Linked DNA regions of Microbulbifer sp. GL-2. The protein of the gene in region 2 binds, or shares a complex with, the protein of the main gene of each other region. Links are inferred from orthologs where the notes say so. Each region holds a gene or a part of one and is shown on either strand. Other genes may lie near its edges.

Region 1 (6,062 bases), 920 kb from region 2 along the record:
ACCTGCATTCCGAGCGCTTTGTGGCGGATATGGTGAAGGCATTGCAGCTCAACGCGATCAGTGATTTCAAGCGCTACTACCGCTCAGTGGATGCGTTGTTGATTGACGATATCCAGTTTTTCGCCGGCAAGGAGCGTTCCCAGGAAGAGTTTTTCCACACCTTTAATGCCCTGCTCGAGGGTGGGCAGCAGATCATCCTGACCTGTGATCGCTACCCGAAGGAGATCGACGGGCTAGAGGAGCGCCTCAAATCCCGTTTTGGTTGGGGACTAACGGTAGCTGTGGAACCCCCAGAGTTGGAGACCCGTGTTGCGATATTAATGAAGAAGGCGGAACAGTTTGGAGTGGAGTTACCCCATGACTCAGCTTTCTTTATTGCCCAACGTATTCGCTCTAATGTACGTGAGCTTGAGGGGGCTCTACGCCGGGTCATTGCCAACGCCCAGTTTACTGGCCGCGCTATTGACGATGTGCTGGTGCGCGAGGCCCTCAAGGATCTATTGGCCCTGCAGGATCGCCTGGTGAGTGTGGATAATATCCAACGGGTGGTAGCGGAGTACTACAAAATAAAGGTGGCGGACCTGCTCTCGAAACGACGCAGCCGCTCGGTGGCGCGGCCGCGCCAAGTTGCCATGTCACTGGCTAAAGAGCTGACCAACCACAGCTTGCCGGAGATCGGCGATGCCTTTGGTGGGCGGGATCATACAACTGTCCTGCACGCCTGCCGTAAAATCCGCGAACTGCAGGAGTCCGACGCGGATATCCGCGAGGACGTAAAGTTACTGACACGGTCGTTGACCACTTAATCGAATAACAGACAAACAAGGCGAAACTACCGATGAAATTCAATGTTAGCCGGGACGCCCTGCTGAAACCGCTACAACTGGTAGCCGGCGTTGTCGAAAAACGCCAGACTCTGCCGGTCCTGGCCAATGTATTGATGCAATTACAAGGTCAGGAATTGTCCCTGACCGGTACCGACCTTGAGGTCGAGATTGTTGGCCGCCTGCCAGTAGACGGCGTTGAAATGGAAGGTGAAGTCACCGTCCCCGCACGCAAGTTGCTGGATATCTGTCGCTCACTGCCTGATGGTGCCGAATTAAAGTTTGAACGCGATGGCGAGCGCCTGGTCCTGCGCAGCGGCCGCAGCCGTTTTCAGTTATCGACCCTGCCCGCAGCGGACTTCCCCAACCAGGAAGAGGCCAGTGCCCAGACCCGTTTCGATATTTCCCAGCGTGAGATTCGTCGCCTTATTGAAGCCACCAGCTTCGCAATGGCACAGCAGGACGTGCGCTACTACCTGAATGGCTTGCTGTTGGAGTGTCGCCCACAGCAGCTTCGCGCCGTGGCAACTGACGGGCACCGCTTAGCGTTGTGTGATCGTGATGCACCAGGGTTGAATGTGTCCGAGCCCATCCAGGCTATTGTGCCGCGCAAGGGTGTGCTGGAGCTGGGACGCCTGCTTGAGGACTCTGATGCCCAGGCGCAGGTTGTTTTGGGTAACAACCATATTCGTGTGGTTAGTGGTCAGTTTACCTTTACCTCCAAGTTGGTGGACGGCAAGTTTCCGGATTACGACCGAGTATTACCTCGGGGTGCCGGCAATGTTGTATACGCGGATCGTCAGGGTCTGCGCCAGGCCTTCTCCCGCGCGGCGATTCTCTCTAATGAGAAGTACCGCGGTGTGCGTCTACAGGTTTCTGAAGGACTATTGCAAATCGTTGCTAACAACCCGGAACAGGAGGAGGCAGAGGAGCAGATGTTGGTGGATTACGTGGGAGAGGTCATGGAAATTGGCTTCAACGTGTCTTACCTCCTCGACGTTACGGGCGCTATCCATAGTGACCAGATCCGTATCAGCCTGGCAGATGCCAACAGCAGTGCGTTGTTGCAACAGCCTGAGGAGGGGGATGCCCTTTACGTGATTATGCCGATGCGCCTGTAAGGTTTACGGGCTCTTGGCTCATAATGGAGTGGGGACCGCCCTGACCAACCGCGCTGCGGTCCCTTTATTTTTTTTGAATCTCGCTGCTGGTATTTCTCTGCCCAGTAAGGGAAAGTGTCTATGGCACTGACCCGTCTCCTCATTTCCAATTTTCGCAATATTTCTCAAGCTGATCTCGCCCTGGGTACGGGGGTGAATTTATTTTGTGGTGCCAATGGCAGTGGCAAGACCTCCATTTTGGAAGCCGTGCATATGTTGGCTACCGGCCGCTCATTTCGATCGCGTCAACATAAATCTGTTATCCAGTATGAGAATCGAGGGTTAACTGTATTTTCACAGTTGGATAGTGGAATCACATTGGGGGTTGAGCGTCTCACTGATGGAAGTGGCCGAGTCAGGATAAACCAGGCGACGGCTGAATCCAGCTCACAGCTTGCCAGCTGTCTGCCACTTCAATTGATTAACAGTGAGAGTTTCTCTGCCCTGGATGGTGGTCCCGGTGTTCGTCGGCGACTTTTAGACTGGACAGTGTTCCACGTGGAACATATTTTTGCTCAGGAATGGAAAAACTACCAAATAGCACTTCGACAGCGAAATGCATTGTTGCGTCGTGGTAAAATCGATGCGGATGTCATCAGTGCCTGGGAAGAGCAGCTCGCGGTGAGTGGTGAAAAGGTGGATACCTTACGTCAGGCCAGTTTTATCGAGTTACAGGCTGCTGTGTTGGCCCTGCTGGCTGAATTACCTGAAAGCTTACTTGGGCGTGTGGATATCAGCTATCGACGTGGCTGGCGCAAAGAGCAGGCTCTCGGAGAAGCACTGAGAGAATCCCGGGTAGGGGACCTCTCACAGGGGCACACACGTATAGGGCCCCATCGAGCCGATGTTCGATTTACTGTCGCGGGTGAACCCGCACACAATATTTTATCCCGCGGCCAGCAGAAGATGCTGGTGTGCGCCATGCGCACGGCTATGGCGCAGTTGGTTTGCCGTCACCGTGAGAAACCGGTGTTCCTGGTGGACGACCTACCGGCGGAGTTGGATGAAAACAATCAACAGGTATTTGCGCACTGGGTCAGCCGTTGCGCAAGTCAGGTACTTGTCACAGGAATTGAAGAGGGCATCACGAGCCGCCCCTGGCGACGACTTGAGGCCCCCTGGAATTGTCCGAAAGTGTTCCACGTGGAACATGGGAATATCAGCGCCGAAGCATCGGCTGCACAATAAGTTGAATGGAGCGAATAAATGTCAGAGCAGCAAAGCTATGACTCGAGCAGTATCAAGGTATTAAAAGGCCTGGATGCGGTGCGCAAGCGCCCCGGAATGTATATCGGCGATACGGACGATGGTACGGGCCTGCACCATATGGTGTTCGAGGTGGTCGACAACTCTATCGATGAAGCGCTGGCCGGTCACTGTGATGAGATCCGTGTAACCATCCATCCAGATGAGTCGATATCGGTATCTGATAATGGTCGCGGTATTCCAACAGAGATTCACTCGGAAGAGGGTGTTTCCGCAGCGGAAGTGATTATGACCGTGCTCCATGCCGGCGGTAAGTTTGACGATAACACCTATAAGGTATCTGGTGGCCTGCACGGTGTAGGTGTCTCGGTGGTAAATGCTCTCTCCAGGGAACTAAAGCTGACTATCCGCCGTGGGGGTAAAATCCACGAGCAGATTTATCACCATGGTGTACCGCAGGCACCGTTGGAAATCGTGGGTGATAGCGATATCAGCGGGACTACGGTACATTTTAAGCCCTCCGCTGAAACCTTTAATAATATCGAGTTCCACTTCGATATCTTGGCTAAGCGCCTGCGCGAGTTGTCCTTTTTGAACTCCGGTGTACGTATCGTGCTGAAAGATGAGCGCACTGGTAAAGAGGAGATTTATGAATACGAAGGCGGCCTGAGTGCCTTCGTTGAGTTCCTCAATCAGAACAAAACACCAGTCAATAAGGTACTTCACTTTAGTAGTCAACGCGAAGATGGCACCGCGGTGGAAGTCGCACTGCAATGGAACGACAGCTTCCAGGAAAACATCTTCTGCTACACCAACAATATCCCCCAGCGCGATGGCGGTACTCATTTGGCGGGTTTCCGCGCCGCTCTGACACGCGGCCTGAATAGCTATATAGAACGTGAAGGATTGGGCAAGAAGGACAAGGTGAATACCACTGGCGACGATGCCCGTGAAGGCCTTACCGCGATTATTTCCGTGAAAGTCCCTGACCCCAAGTTCTCCTCCCAGACCAAGGACAAACTGGTTTCCTCCGAGGTGAAACCAGCTGTCGAGCAGGAGATGGGCCATCACTTCAACGACTACCTGATGGAAAACCCACAGGAAGCCAAGTCTGTTGTTACCAAGATGATCGATGCGGCTAAGGCCCGCGAGGCGGCGCGCAAAGCGCGTGAAATGACCCGTCGCAAGGGCGCCCTGGATATCGCTGGCCTGCCCGGCAAACTGGCGGATTGCCAGCAGAAAGACCCGGCACTGTCCGAAATCTACCTGGTGGAGGGTGATTCCGCCGGCGGTTCTGCCAAACAGGGCCGCGATCGGCGTACCCAGGCAATTCTGCCGCTGAAGGGCAAGATCCTGAATGTGGAAAAAGCGCGCTTCGATAAGATGCTCTCCAGTGCCGAAGTTGGCACCCTGATTACCGCACTGGGTTGTGGTATCGGCAAGAGCGAGTTCAATCCAGACAAGCTGCGCTATCACAGCATTATTATCATGACCGATGCGGACGTAGATGGAGCTCATATCCGCACACTGCTGCTTACCTTCTTCTTCCGTCAGATGCCGGAACTGATTGAGCGCGGTCATATTTACATTGCCCAGCCGCCGCTATACAAAATCTCCAAAGGTAAGCAGGAGCAATACCTGAAGGACGAGGCGGCCCTGACCCAGTTCCTCACCAATGCCGCCCTGGAAGGCGCCACACTGTTCGTAAATCCTGATGCGCCAGGTTTATCTGGAGCCTCCCTGGAAAGTCTGGTGGGGGAATACCGTGGTGTACTGGCCACTATCGACCGCCTTTCGCGGCTCTACCCCGAAGAAGTGCTGCGTAGCATGATTTACCTGCCGAAACTGTCCCAAGAAGATCTGCTGTCCAAGGAGAAGGTGACAGCCTGGTGTGCTCAATTGCAGGAGAAGCTCGCCGACGAAGAGAGCGGCGGTACCCGTCGCCATGAAGTGACCGTACAAGAGAACACCGAGCGTGGCCTGTTCCTACCGCACATTCACATAGTGGCCCATGGAGTTGGTAGCGACTATCTGATCAACCATGAATTCTTCGACTCCGCGGAGTACACCTCCATCTACACGCTGGGGGAAAAAATGGTGGGCCTTCTGGAAGAGGGCGCCTTTATCCAGCGGGGCGAAAAGCAATACGCTGTCGATAGCTTCCCGGAAGTAATGGACTGGCTGATGAATGAGAGTCGACGAGGCTATGGTATTCAGCGTTATAAAGGTCTGGGAGAGATGAATCCGGAGCAGCTATGGGATACCACTATGGACCCCGAGAGCCGCCGTATGCTGCAGGTAACGGTTGAGGATGCCATTGCTGCTGACCAGATCTTTACCACGCTGATGGGCGATCAGGTTGAACCTCGCCGTGACTTTATTGAAAGTAATGCTCTGGCGGTGGAGAACTTAGACGTTTAATTGGCGCAAGCCTATCTTCGACAACTGCACAGTAATTTACTACATAATTAAAGTTGGGAAATTACTGTGCGGCATTTTCCTCACCTGCAGAAGCGTTGTACAAAATTCGGCACATGTAACCGCCCACCAAACAGTGCCACACACCCCTGAAGTTACTGATCCCAGTACACACAATACTAGCTTCAAATTAATTAACGAAAAACGATAAAAAACTACAATTTAAAACTAGAAAAGCCACATAATTATTTTTTTTAAAACGTAAAATATCTATATATTCTGCTAATTAAACCGTCTTAATTTAAAACTAAAAAATACGGACCAAAAAAATGGGGAAACTAATTCATTATATTAGCGGTAGAGTGCGTCAGCTAATGTGGGTTATTGGTGTTTTTTTATTATTTTTTTATGGTTGCACCAGCACACAAAAGCTCGTGAATTCAAAATGGTACGA
Region 2 (6,138 bases):
GTGCGGTCCCTTCGCGCTTGTCCACGTACAGGTACATTTCCTCTTTATTAGGACTGCGATAAATATCACATACAACTTTCATTTTATTTCCTCATTGCGCAGATGTCGCAGTGCATCAAGCAAGGGTTCGCCAACTACTTTTGCCCGCCAACCACATAGCCGCCCCTGCAGCTTGGGACTAGTAGCCTGTACCAAGGCCTCCAGCTCTTTCTTGCGAATGAGAATTTCAGCTGGCAGGCCCTCGCGTTCTGCGATGGCACTGAGATGCTGGCGCAATTGTTTCAACACTTCGCCCTGCTGGCGGTTAAGTGGTTGCGGCAGTCGCGCAGGCATATCGCTGCGCTGCACAGCACGGGAAATCACCTGCAACAGATTATCCCCGTGCTCCCTGAGTGCGCGCCCTTCAAAGCCTGCCTGGCTCAGCCCCCCTTTGTGCCGTGGCAACTGCTGGGCCAGGGTCATACAAATATTTTCCTTGAGCAGGTGGTTGCGCGGTATATCGAGTACACGCGCCTCACGCTCACGCCAGGCGCAGAGGTCCTGTAAGGCCGCCAACTGCGTACCACGCAAACGCCAAGCGCCTTTTACTTTCTGGTAATAAAGTTCCGGCACCTGTGGTCCGCGCGCTGCAGTTACAATGGCCGCGCAGTCTTCCTGCAACCATTCCTCGCGCCCACACTCCTGCAGGCGCTTTAGCAAGACTCCATAAAGTAATGGCAGCCAGGCAACATCAAGGGCTGCATAGTTTTTTTGCGCCTCACTGAGGGGGCGCTGCAACCAGTCGGAGCGGGTCTCACTTTTTGGTAACTCCATGCTCAACAGCTCACGTACTGTGGCTGCATACCCCAAACCGGCACCCATGCCATTTAAAGCAGCGGCAATCTGGGTATCGAAAATTGGCTCTGGGACTGCCCCCAGCAGGCGCTCAAGGGTTTCCAGATCCTCACTGCAACTGTGCATGATCTTGGTGACAGCCGTATCCAGCAATAGGTCGCGCAGGGGTTGAAGATCCTCAATCGCAAGATTATCGATCAGGTAGCAATGCTTACCATCGCCCACCTGTACCAGGGCTGGCTGTGGATAAAAAGTGCGACTGCGCATAAATTCGGTATCCAGCGCTACTGCGCGCTGCTGGCGCCACTCAGAGCACAGGGCAGCCAACTGCTCGCTGGTATCCACCCAGCGTGGAGTGGTATCTATCTCGACCATCGGTATCACTCGGCAGGCGGGAAAAAAGAAATGCGACTGTTAAAGGCATGAGCCAGGGTACCGCCATCGATATATTCCAGCTCCCCACCGATGGGGACACCATGGGCAATACGGCTTACGGCAACACCATGCACCCTGGCTCGCTCGGCGATATATTGGGCCGTCGCCTCTCCCTCGACTGTCGGGTTGGTAGCCACAATCAATTCTTGCAGGGGTTCACTGGCGAGCCGTTGCTCCAACAGCTCAACTCCCAAGTCTGCAGGCCCAACACCATCAATCGGGGAAAGATGACCGTGCAGCACGAAGTAGCGGCCATGGTAATTACCGGCCTGCTCTATCGCCAGGACATCCGCAGGAGTCTCTACCACACACAGAGAGTCCTGCTCGCGGCGATTGTTATCACACAACGCACAAATGGGTTCTTCGGTCAGCGTGCGGCACTGATTACAGCGACCAACCTTTTCCACAGCTTGGGACAGACTCTGAGCCAACAGCACTGCTGCATCGCGATCTTTTTCCAGCAGGTACATCGCCATGCGCTGTGCCGACTTGGGGCCCACACTTGGCAGGCAGCGCAACGCGCGGATCAGTTCTTCGATCAGGGGACTAAACATAAAACTCTATTTCGATTCGGTGCCCGCCTTTTAGAACGGGAATTTAAAGCCTTCGGGCAGATTGACACCCGAAGCGAGGTCTCCCACCTGCTGCTTTTGCAGCGCCTGGGCCTTTTCCTCTGCTCTGCGTACCGCATCGTTCACAGCAGCCGCCAGCAAGTCCTCAAGCATTTCCTTATCCTCAGTGAGCAGGGACGGATCAATTTCGACTGAAGTTACGTCGTGACGACCATTCATTGTAACTTTGACCATACCCGCACCAGACTCACCACATACACGCAGGTCACTTAATTCCTGCTGCAACTTTTGCATTTTTTCCTGCATGTCGGCCTGCATTTTCTGGGCCTGCTGCATCAAATCGCCCAAACCTTTCATAAATAACCTCTATTCCTGTTTTGTGACCGCCCGGATGAAAATCAGGCATCCAAATATGTATTAATCCGTTTCGACCAGGGACTCGACAGAGCCCGGTTGCAACTCCGCATTAAACTCGACTACTAATTCCTGAACCACGGGGTCGGTAGTTAACGCTTCGCGAGCGGCGGTAAGTCGCGCCTCGCGAGTCGCCGCTGCCAGGCGTGCCGGTGTACCGCCTTGCACCAGCCCAACCTGGATCTGTGCCACCACCGGTTGCTGGAAAAAATCTCCCAGCAGATCTCCCAAGCGCCTCTGGTGCACATCGTCATAAAGGCTGCTGTAGGACTCATCCAAGGTAAAGGAAAGTATATTGTCCTGGCGCCCTACAAGCTCAAGGTGCTGGGCGATAGAGTGCAATATCCCGCTGATTCCCAGCTGCCGGTACAGTACCGGCCAGCTGCCAGAAGTAAGTGCATCGAAGCGCGCTTTCGGCGTATTTGTGGCTTCTGTAGTTACCGGTTGCCTCTGCGGTTCCGGCGATACAACAGATGGTAGTGGAGACAATTCCACTTCCGCTACACGCTGACGGAGTTCAGCTAAAACATCTTCGCGTCGACCTGGCGACGGTATTGCAGCAGCCTGCTCTTCTCCAGCAACCTCAGCAGGTTGGAGATCCTGCTCTGCCTGGCAGGCCATTGAGATAGGCTCGCTTTTCGAATAATTCTCGCTCGACCCTGTCGAGTGTACAGATTCCCCTACAGCCTCTATTACCGCTCCTTCATCTGCCGGAGCCGGTTGAACCTTCACCTCCGGCTCGGGCACTACCGCAACGGCCTCAGGCCTCTGCGGGGCCAGTTCAGACTTTTTTTCCGCGGTAACCCCCTGCGCCGCCGGAGGGGTGATAGATTGGGTTTCCATCGATACTGGGGCAGACTGCCCCTCCGCTGTAGCCCCTGGCAACTCTGCCTTGGGAATATCCGCTACCCCCTGCGGGCGAAATGCCAGCATACGTAGCAGGGCCATTTCGAAGCCGCTACGCGGGTCCGGGGCCAATGGTAGGTCTCGACGGGCATGCAGTGCCATCTGGTAATAGAGTTGTAAATTTTCCGGGGCTATCTGTGCGGCGAGTGCCTGCAGCCGCTCTCTATCCCCCAGCGCGTTATCTATCGATTGGGGCAACACCTGGACAACCGCCAGGCGGTGCAGGTTATCTGCCAGCTCTGCCAGAGCGGCGCTGTAGTCCGGTGCCTGTTGGGAAAGCTCCGCAACCACGGCAAATATCGCTACTGCATCCACATCAGCCAGGGCTTGCAATAGCTTCCACACCAGCCCGGTATCAATACTGCCGAGCATGCCACGCACCTCGGCCTCACTGATTTTGCCCGCCCCAAAGGCGATCGCCTGGTCTGTGAGGCTCATGCCATCACGCATACTGCCATCGGCAGCGCGCCCGAGATGCCAGAGGGCGCCCTCTTCGAAAGGTACCTGCTCCTGCTCCAAAACAAAGCGCAGATGCTCAACAACCCGCTCGGGGCTCATGTTCTTTAGTTTAAATTGCAGGCAGCGGGATAGCACCGTAACTGGCAGCTTTTGTGGATCTGTAGTGGCCAGCAGGAACTTCACATGAGGTGGTGGCTCCTCCAAGGTCTTCAATAAGGCGTTGAAGGAACTGTTGGAGAGCATGTGGACTTCGTCGATCAGGTAGACCTTGTACCGTCCCCTTGTCGGCGCGTACTGAACATTCTCCAGTAGCTCGCGGGTATCCTCCACCTTGGTGCGCGATGCCGCATCCACTTCAATTAAATCGACAAAACGGCCATCCGCAATCTCTGTACAGGTCGCACACTGACCGCAAGGCTCAGAGCTGACACCTTCTTCACAGTTGAGGCACTTGGCCAGAATCCGCGCTATGGTGGTTTTGCCCACTCCCCGGGTACCGGCGAACAGATAGGCGTGATGCAAACGGCCATTGTCCAGGGCATTGATGAGCGCCTGGAGTACATGCTCCTGCCCCACCATCTCCCGAAACAGCCGCGGGCGCCATTTACGTGCCAGTACTTGATAGCTCATCCAGTCTCCGGTGCTCGGCACACCTCAGCAAAATCAATTCTCGTGCGCCACTGCGCGGGCGCCATTATACCGGCATAGGCGCCTACGCATAGCGAATAGCCAACGACAACCCACAGATCAATCTGTGCCACTCGTAGCCGAAGCGAAGCTTATGTTATAACTGTGCGCCAACTCGCACTAAGAACAATCAGTCCATAACTACAGCGAGTTTGGTACGGGGAAAACTATAAGTAATGAATAAGGCCAGGAAGACGCTTCTTGAAAAGCTGTTTGCTGAGCACGGCCAAGCCCTCGTGAGGTTTGTTGCACGCATTGTCAAAAGCCCAGACGACGCCGAGGATATCGCACAACACGCCTACCTACGCCTGCAGAAACTCAGTGATGAGAAGGAACTGGATAACCCCCGCGCTTACCTTTACCAAATTGCCAACAACCTGGCTGTCGATCAGCTGCGCCGGGGCAAACTACACGTAGAGTATATCAACCAGCAAGTTCCCCTCGATGGAGAACCCCACAGTGACGACCACGCTGACCACCAATCCCCAGAGAGAGTCCTCGCTGCTCGCCAACAGCTTCAGTCCATCTACGAAACCATGGATAAACTGCCGCTCAAATGCCGTCAGGCTTTTCTCCTGCACAGAACCCGCGGGCTCTCATACAGCGAAATTGCCCGCGAGATGAATATCTCAGTCAGCAGTGTCGAGAAATATATTCTACAGGCGCTCAAGGCCTGCAGGAAAAAGGTCGGTTAAACTCTTCAAGCAATACCGCAAGATTCAAATTTTGTTGAGGGGGACATCGGCTCGGCCGTCTCAGCATGCAAGGACAATACTTAAGGCTCAAACAACTCTGCCAACCAGGGCACTTTCAGAATATTTTGCTGACAAAGTGACCCTGAGCATTGTGATTATTTTGCAAAGGGAAAGTTTGAGCCGCCTGCATCGCACAAATAAGACAAATTTGAGTAAGATGCACCCAAAATTAGGCACGATTGTCCCGTTAGACAGCCCTTAAGTTCAAGGTAACAGAGCAATTATGAATATCAACGCACAACAAACAACAAGCGAAGAGAGCCTGGACCAGGCCTGCGCTTGGGTTGCGCGTTTACGCTCCGATACCATCAGTGCAGCTGATAAACGTCAATTTGCGAACTGGCTGTCCACATCTGCCGAAAATCGCCATGCTTTTGAGGAAATTACTGAGCTTTGGGGCGACCTCGGTGCACTTGAACACATGCCTATTGACCAGCTCTTCCCAGAGGGTACCCCAACATCTCAAGCCTCCAGTTCTGCCAATGAAAAAAAGCAAAAGGTGAGAGATATTAGAAAGTCACCTCGCGGAAACTGGGGGGCACCCCAGTGGCTCCTAAGTGGAGGGCTGGCCACCTGCGGTGTATTTCTTGCTGCCTGGATCAGCCTGGATTGGTTAAACACTGGGAAATCCAGCCAACAAATCTATACCACCCAGCTCGGGGAAATTCGCACACTGAACCTTGCAGACGGCTCAGAAGTAAAATTGAATTCCAATACTGAGCTGCGTGTAAGCTATAGCCGTAAAGAGCGGCAGACCCATCTTATTCGTGGCGAAGCCTTCTTCGAGGTCGCTCGGCAGACTTCAAGACCCTTCACTGTCTCTGCTGGCAGCGCCAATATTCGCGTACTGGGAACTGAGTTTAATGTTGAGCTCAACCCTGAAAGCACCAAGGTATCTGTCACCGAGGGCACTGTGTCAGTAAGTGAGGCCGAGACCAGTCCCGGACTGTCTCCAGAGTCAGTCCGACTGACTAAAAACCAGAAAGTCAGCATCACTGATCACGGCCTGGGTGATGTACGCCCGGCCTCTCCCCAGGAAGCCACGGATTGGACCAGAGGTCTTCTCGTTTTTGAGA
Region 3 (5,991 bases), 2.0 Mb from region 2 along the record:
GTGCTGCACCCGATGGGCTGGGATGCCTTTGGACTGCCAGCTGAGAACGCTGCAATCCAGAACAAAACCGCCCCGGCCAAATGGACCTATGCCAATATCGATTACATGAAGGGCCAGTTAAAAGCCCTTGGTTTTGGCTTCGACTGGTCACGGGAACTGGCCACTTGCCAGCCCTCTTACTACCGCTGGGAGCAGTGGTTCTTTACCCGCCTGTACGAGAAGGGCCTGGTTTACAAGAAGAACTCTGCCGTGAACTGGTGTCCCCACGACCAGACTGTGCTTGCCAATGAACAGGTAGAGGACGGGGCCTGCTGGCGCTGCGGCACTACAGTGGAGCGCCGCGAGCTGGCCCAGTGGTTTATCAAGATCACAGATTACGCAGAAGAACTGCTCGATGACCTCGACAAGCTGCCCGACTGGCCCGAACAGGTGCGCACCATGCAGCGCAACTGGATAGGCAAAAGCCGCGGTGTGGAACTGAGCTTCGCCCTGCCCAAGACAGTGGCTGGTATGGACCACTTCGATGTCTACACCACCCGCCCGGATACCCTGATGGGCGTGACCTATGTTTCCCTGGCCGCCGAACATCCTATCGCCCTGGAGCTGGCAGAGAGCAACCCGGAGCTGAAAGCCTTTATTACCGAGTGTAAAAAACAGTCTCTGTCCGAAGCCGATATGGCCACTATGGACAAGAAAGGCATGGATACGGGACTGAAAGCTGTTCACCCCATTTCAGGTGAGGAAGTCTCTGTTTGGGTAGCCAACTATGTACTGATGGATTACGGTTCCGGCGCCGTCATGGCAGTTCCGGCACACGACCAACGCGACTGGGAATTTGCCCAGAAGTATCAACTGCCCGTAGTACAGGTTATTGAAGCCGCCGATGGCCAAACCGTTGACCTGGAAAAGGAAGCCTTCACAGAAAAGGGCAGACTGGTAAATTCAGGCAGCTTTGATGGTCTGGATTTCGATAGTGCCTTTACCGCAATCTCCGCAGCACTGGTGGCTGCCGATAAGGGACGGGTGACCACCAATTACCGCCTGCGTGATTGGGGTGTTTCCCGTCAGCGTTATTGGGGTGCCCCCATCCCGATGTTCAACCTCGCCGATGGCGGAGAAATTCCGGTACCAGCTGAGAAACTCCCCATCCTGTTACCAGAAAATGTGGAGCTTGACGGTGTCCAGTCCCCGATCAAGGCCGATCCTGAGTGGCGCAAGGATGAACTCAACGGCACTCCTGTTGAACGTGAGACCGACACCTTCGACACCTTTATGGAATCCAGTTGGTACTATGCCCGCTACACCTGCCCGGATTTTGAGGAAGGTATGCTCGACCCGGATCGCGCCAACTACTGGCTGCCTGTAGACCAGTATGTGGGGGGTATTGAGCATGCAATTTTGCACCTGTTGTACGCACGCTTTTTCCACAAACTGATGCGTGATGAAGGTCTGGTAAACAGTGACGAGCCTTTCAAGCAGTTACTGTGCCAGGGCATGGTGCTAGCCGAATCTTTCTATAAAGAAGAACACGGCCATAAAACCTGGATCAACCCAGCCGACGTGGATGTCGAGCGCGATGAAAAGGGTAAGCCCACCAAGGCTATCGAACGTGCAACCGGTGAAGAGATTATTGCCGGTGGCGTGGTGAAAATGTCCAAATCCAAGAACAATGGCATAGACCCGCATGCGGCGGTTGAGCAGTATGGTGCCGATACGGTACGCCTGTTCACCATGTTCGCAGCCCCCCCGAACAAACCTTGGAATGGCACGACGCCGGTGTGGAAGGCGCCAGCCGCTTCCTGCGCAAACTCTGGAAAACCGTTCACAACCATGTTGCTGCCGGCTCCAGCGAAGCTGAGATTGATCAGCAGTCACTGAGCGACAAGCAGCAGCAATTGCGCCGCAAAGCCCACGAAACCATCCAGAAAGTGGGTGACGATTACAGCCGTCGCCAGACTTTCAATACCGCCGTTGCCGCAGTTATGGAGCTGCTCAATGAAGTGAATAAACTGGCAGAGCGCGATAGCGAACAGGGTCTTGCCGTTGAGCGGGAAGCTCTGCAGGCCGCGGTACTATTACTTGCACCTATCGCGCCGCATATCTGCCACCAACTGTGGCAGGTACTGGGCAACTCCAGTGCCCTGATTAATACGCCCTGGCCTCAAGTGGATGAAAAAGCACTTGTGCGCTCAACCATCACACTGGTGGTTCAAGTCAATGGTAAGGTCCGCGCCAAGCTGGAAGCTGCGGCCGATGCTGATAAAGAGAGCCTGGAAAAAATGGCCCTGGAAGATGAAAACGTGCAGAAATTTATTGGCGATGCCACAGTACGCAAAGTTATTGTCGTACCGGGTAAGCTGGTGAATATTGTTGCGAAATAGGTCGGTAACACAATGGCCGGGAGCACACTACTCCCGGCCCACTTTGGCCGTAGTTTACGATTAAGCCAGGTAGTTTATGAAGAAAATCGCAAGCCGGGTTATTGCCCTACTCGCCCTCATCACCATCGCCAGCTGTGGCTGGCACTTGCGCGGTGCACCAAAAAATTTCCCACCGGGCAGCACTATTTACATTTCCAGCGAGAATCCTCGCAGCGATATTGCTGATGAACTCAGCCGCCTGCTACACAATGGCGGAGTCCCTGTAGCTGCATCACCGATAGAAGCAGATTACGTAATGGTTATTAATAGGGAAATCGAACGCAAGCTGACCGTTGCCGTGGATTCGGAAGGCCGCGCGTCGGAATATGAGCTGATTACCAGTGCCATTTACAGCGTTCGCACCGGAAGCGGCGAAATCTTGTTAAACAAAGCCCAGGCTGATGTTTATCGTTCTCTTGAATGGGATGTTTCCGAAATCGTCAGTAAAGGCGAAGAGGAACGGTTGCTCCGCGATGAGATGCGCCGCGAACTTATCAGCCGAATGATTGACCGCCTGCGCCGTATTGATGTAGACGCTCCCCTGGAAGATAAAAGCTACTAGGTATTTATACGGCAATGCGCATTAACCCCCAGCAGCTACAACAGAACCTTAATAAAGGACTGGCACCGGTTTATATTATTTCGGGAGATGAGCCCCTGCTGGTCCAGGAGTGTTGCGACCAGATTCGCGTGGCGGCAAGAAAGTCCGGTTTTGAAGAGCGTGAACTTTTACATGCCGAGCACAATTTTGATTGGGGGCTGCTCCTTGCCTCTGCAGGCAATATGTCCCTATTTGCCCAGAAAAAGCTGATTGAAGTGCGCGCACCTGGAGGCAAACCAGGAGACAAAGGCAGTAAGGCACTACAGGAATTTACTGCTCTGTCCAGCCAGGATCTAGTCCTGCTGCTGATTCTTCCCAAACTGGACAGGTCCCAACTCAATAGTAAATGGGTGAAGACCCTGGAAAAAGAGGGGGTGCTAATTCAGGTCTGGCCGGTAACTGCACAGGAAATGCCGCGCTGGATCAACCAGCGACTCAGTGCTTCCGGCCTTACAGCTGAACCCGAGGCAATACAAATCCTGGCAGAGCGAGTGGAGGGTAATCTGCTTGCCGCGAGTCAGGAAATAGAAAAACTTAAGCTGCTAAACAACAATAAACCCATTACTGTCGACGTACTGGAGAATAGCGTTACCAGCTCCGCCCGCTACAGTGTTTTTGATCTTATAGATCGGGCCTTGGCTGGAGAAGCCAACAAAGCGGTAAGAACTTTACAGGGATTGCGTACCGAGGGCATTGAACCGCCAGTAGTACTTTGGGCCCTGGCTCGGGAAATCCGCTCATTATTGGAAATTGGGGAAAAACTCAATCAGGGCCAACCCCTGGCTCGCTTGGTGCGTATCCAAAAACGTCAACCACTGATTCAATCAGCCCTTTCCAGATTACCAACCCGCCAGCTTGAAACACTGCTTTTGAGGGCTCGCACTATCGACACAGCGATTAAAGGCGGAGCCGGGCAGCAATCACCCTGGACCGGGCTACTGGAACTTACCTTGAATTTAAGTGGTCAACGTAGTGTTTAGAACGGAAAACACTGCACACAAAAATATCCAACCATTACACCACGCGCTTATTCAGAAAGTACTTAACACATTAGAAACCTCCCCCAGCTAAAAGGGGAGGCCTATTAACTTCATGGCTCTGCTTCAGTAAATTAATTCTGGGAAATTGTAGCAACGTTGCTATCGCCTGTTTGAAAAACACTAACCATATTGTCAGCACTAGTTTGAGTAACCAAGGTCGTATTGCCATTACCAATCTGCCCAAGGTATGCACTGTGCCCAATACCATTCTGAGACAGAACGATTACGTTATCATTGCTGCTCGATTCGAGCTGGCCAACCTCGACGAGGTTCAACTCACCAACCTGATCGATATCTATACTATTGGCAACACCTTCACTGCCACCGAAGACTGAATTGCCACTACCCGTTTGATCGATAGTTGCCAAGTTTCTCTCCCCCCACTGATAGAAGTCAGCCATATTGACATCCCCTGTTTGAACCAAAGTGCTTGTATTACTGTCACCAAATGTCTGAATGAAACTAAAGTTATCAGCGCCGTTTTGAGCAGCCATCACTACATTATTATGGCCGCCCTGCCAAATCCTGCTAAAGTGCCCTGTGCCCTCCTGATTAAGAGTGACCGTGCTGTTATGGCTAGCTCTCTGTATGACATCGAACGAGTTGAAATCACCAGTCTGTAAAACGTTTGCAGTATTCTCAGTACCAAACTGCTCCAAAAAGCCAGTATTTTCATTACCTACCTGATTTACATGTAGAGTATTTGAATCAAATACCTGCCAACTCCAGAAGTAATTATTATCCCCATCCTGCACAAGAGAGGCAAAATTGTCATTACTAGCTACCTGCCACATTTCAGCGTGGTTATCATTTGCACCAGCGTATTGATCGAGGTATATGGTATTTCCATTTTCTTCCTGATGGGCATAGGCGAAATTTCCAGAACCACCCAGCTGCTGTACAGCCGCTATATTCCCCTCCCCTAACTGGTAAGTGATTGCATCAGAGCCTTGTTGATTCATTTGGCTGGTTTCAGCCCAGTTACCGTTACCAGCCTGGGTCTGCTCAATATAACTATCTTCCGAAAAGGATTGATCTGCATATGCACTGTTATTATCGCCTACCTGTTCCTGGTAAGCCCGATTATCAACTGATGAACTGACCTGACTGATATATAACTCATTGTCATTACCGGACTGTAACTGCTCTCCTAAATTGTTATCAGCAACAGCCTGTTGAGCACCAAAAATTACTGCAAAAACAACAAATATATTTATTCTCATTTAAGATTTACCTTCAGATTAATTAGAAAACAAAAAATGTAACATAAATCCACCGTGCTGAATGCACGGCACATACGTCATAGACTTTCAAAAAACAATCAAGATCATCCACGACCACATCAATAAATAATATATATAGGCCACATCAAAATCAGGCCAACATCAAATACCCCACCCAGAATCGCACTAATGGAAAAGGGCTAAAGACATGAAAATATAGCAACTCTGATTAACTCTCTTAGGGGCAATGAATGGCCACAAAAGAATTTAGAAATTACGCATATCCCCGCCGTCAAAAAAAATATAAACATAACAAGAATGGCAATCAATCAGAAAAAAGTTGTATTCCACTATCTAGCTGGTTGCATTGATATTGACGAACAACGAACAACTGTGGAAAAAACACCGAGAATGGACACCGGCAAGGTAATACAGATCATAGACAAGGCAGCTATCTAGTAGGCTTGCCGATCTCCCTCCAAGCAGCTGCTCTCTTATAGAGTACCCAACAAGACTAAAAGGCCAATAAGTGAATAATCAGACAAATGAAAAAGCCATTTAGAACAATACATTAAACCATATCATCCAATAAACGATGGGACTTTAGGGGCGCCAGTCGATTACGCAGAAACGAAGATACAAAATAAACTTTTAAAGCTCCATCTCTCTTGGGAGCGTAGGTTGAATGAGTTTATCAGTCAATGGAT

Evidence for each region.
Region 1: the proteins of dnaX (region 2) and dnaN are in contact, whole or in part, in a cryo-EM structure (PDB 8GIZ), measured with the Escherichia coli proteins. The link is inferred for Microbulbifer sp. GL-2 from one-to-one orthologs.
Region 3: the proteins of dnaX (region 2) and holA are in contact, whole or in part, in a cryo-EM structure (PDB 8GIZ), measured with the Escherichia coli proteins. The link is inferred for Microbulbifer sp. GL-2 from one-to-one orthologs.

Annotation. Positions count from the first base shown.
Region 1 is NZ_AP019807.1:1,537,458-1,543,519, reverse strand. Bases 1-2,891 are described here. They hold dnaN (DNA polymerase III subunit beta), read left to right. Parts: upstream 1-838; coding sequence 839-1,945; downstream 1,946-2,891. Other genes in these bases: recF (DNA replication/repair protein RecF), read left to right, coding at 2,066-2,891; dnaA (chromosomal replication initiator protein DnaA), read left to right, coding at 1-806. Outside these bases: more of recF, read left to right, coding at 2,892-3,172; gyrB (DNA topoisomerase (ATP-hydrolyzing) subunit B), read left to right, coding at 3,191-5,611; GL2_RS06710 (hypothetical protein), read left to right, coding at 6,043-6,062. UniProt on the Escherichia coli protein: Confers DNA tethering and processivity to DNA polymerases and other proteins. Acts as a clamp, forming a ring around DNA (a reaction catalyzed by the clamp-loading complex) which diffuses in an ATP-independent manner freely and bidirectionally along dsDNA.
Region 2 is NZ_AP019807.1:622,035-628,172, forward strand. What follows is about bases 1,755-4,721. They hold dnaX (DNA polymerase III subunit gamma/tau), read right to left. Parts: upstream 4,251-4,721; coding sequence 2,259-4,250; downstream 1,755-2,258. Other genes in these bases: recR (recombination mediator RecR), read right to left, coding at 1,755-1,823; GL2_RS02830 (YbaB/EbfC family nucleoid-associated protein), read right to left, coding at 1,854-2,198; GL2_RS02840 (RNA polymerase sigma factor), read left to right, coding at 4,484-4,721. In the rest of the region: GL2_RS02815 (YcgL domain-containing protein), read right to left, coding at 1-82; rnd (ribonuclease D), read right to left, coding at 79-1,209; more of recR, read right to left, coding at 1,215-1,754; more of GL2_RS02840, read left to right, coding at 4,722-5,002; GL2_RS02845 (FecR domain-containing protein), read left to right, coding at 5,286-6,138. UniProt on the Escherichia coli protein: Part of the beta sliding clamp loading complex, which hydrolyzes ATP to load the beta clamp onto primed DNA to form the DNA replication pre-initiation complex.
Region 3 is NZ_AP019807.1:2,576,551-2,582,541, reverse strand. Bases 2,179-4,998 are described here. They hold holA (DNA polymerase III subunit delta), read left to right. Parts: upstream 2,179-2,996; coding sequence 2,997-4,001; downstream 4,002-4,998. Other genes in these bases: GL2_RS11185 (hypothetical protein), read right to left, coding at 4,133-4,998; lptE (LPS assembly lipoprotein LptE), read left to right, coding at 2,458-2,982; GL2_RS21910 (class I tRNA ligase family protein), read left to right, coding at 2,179-2,381. In the rest of the region: leuS (leucine--tRNA ligase), read left to right, coding at 1-1,878; more of GL2_RS21910, read left to right, coding at 1,779-2,178; more of GL2_RS11185, read right to left, coding at 4,999-5,284. UniProt on the Escherichia coli protein: Part of the beta sliding clamp loading complex, which hydrolyzes ATP to load the beta clamp onto primed DNA to form the DNA replication pre-initiation complex.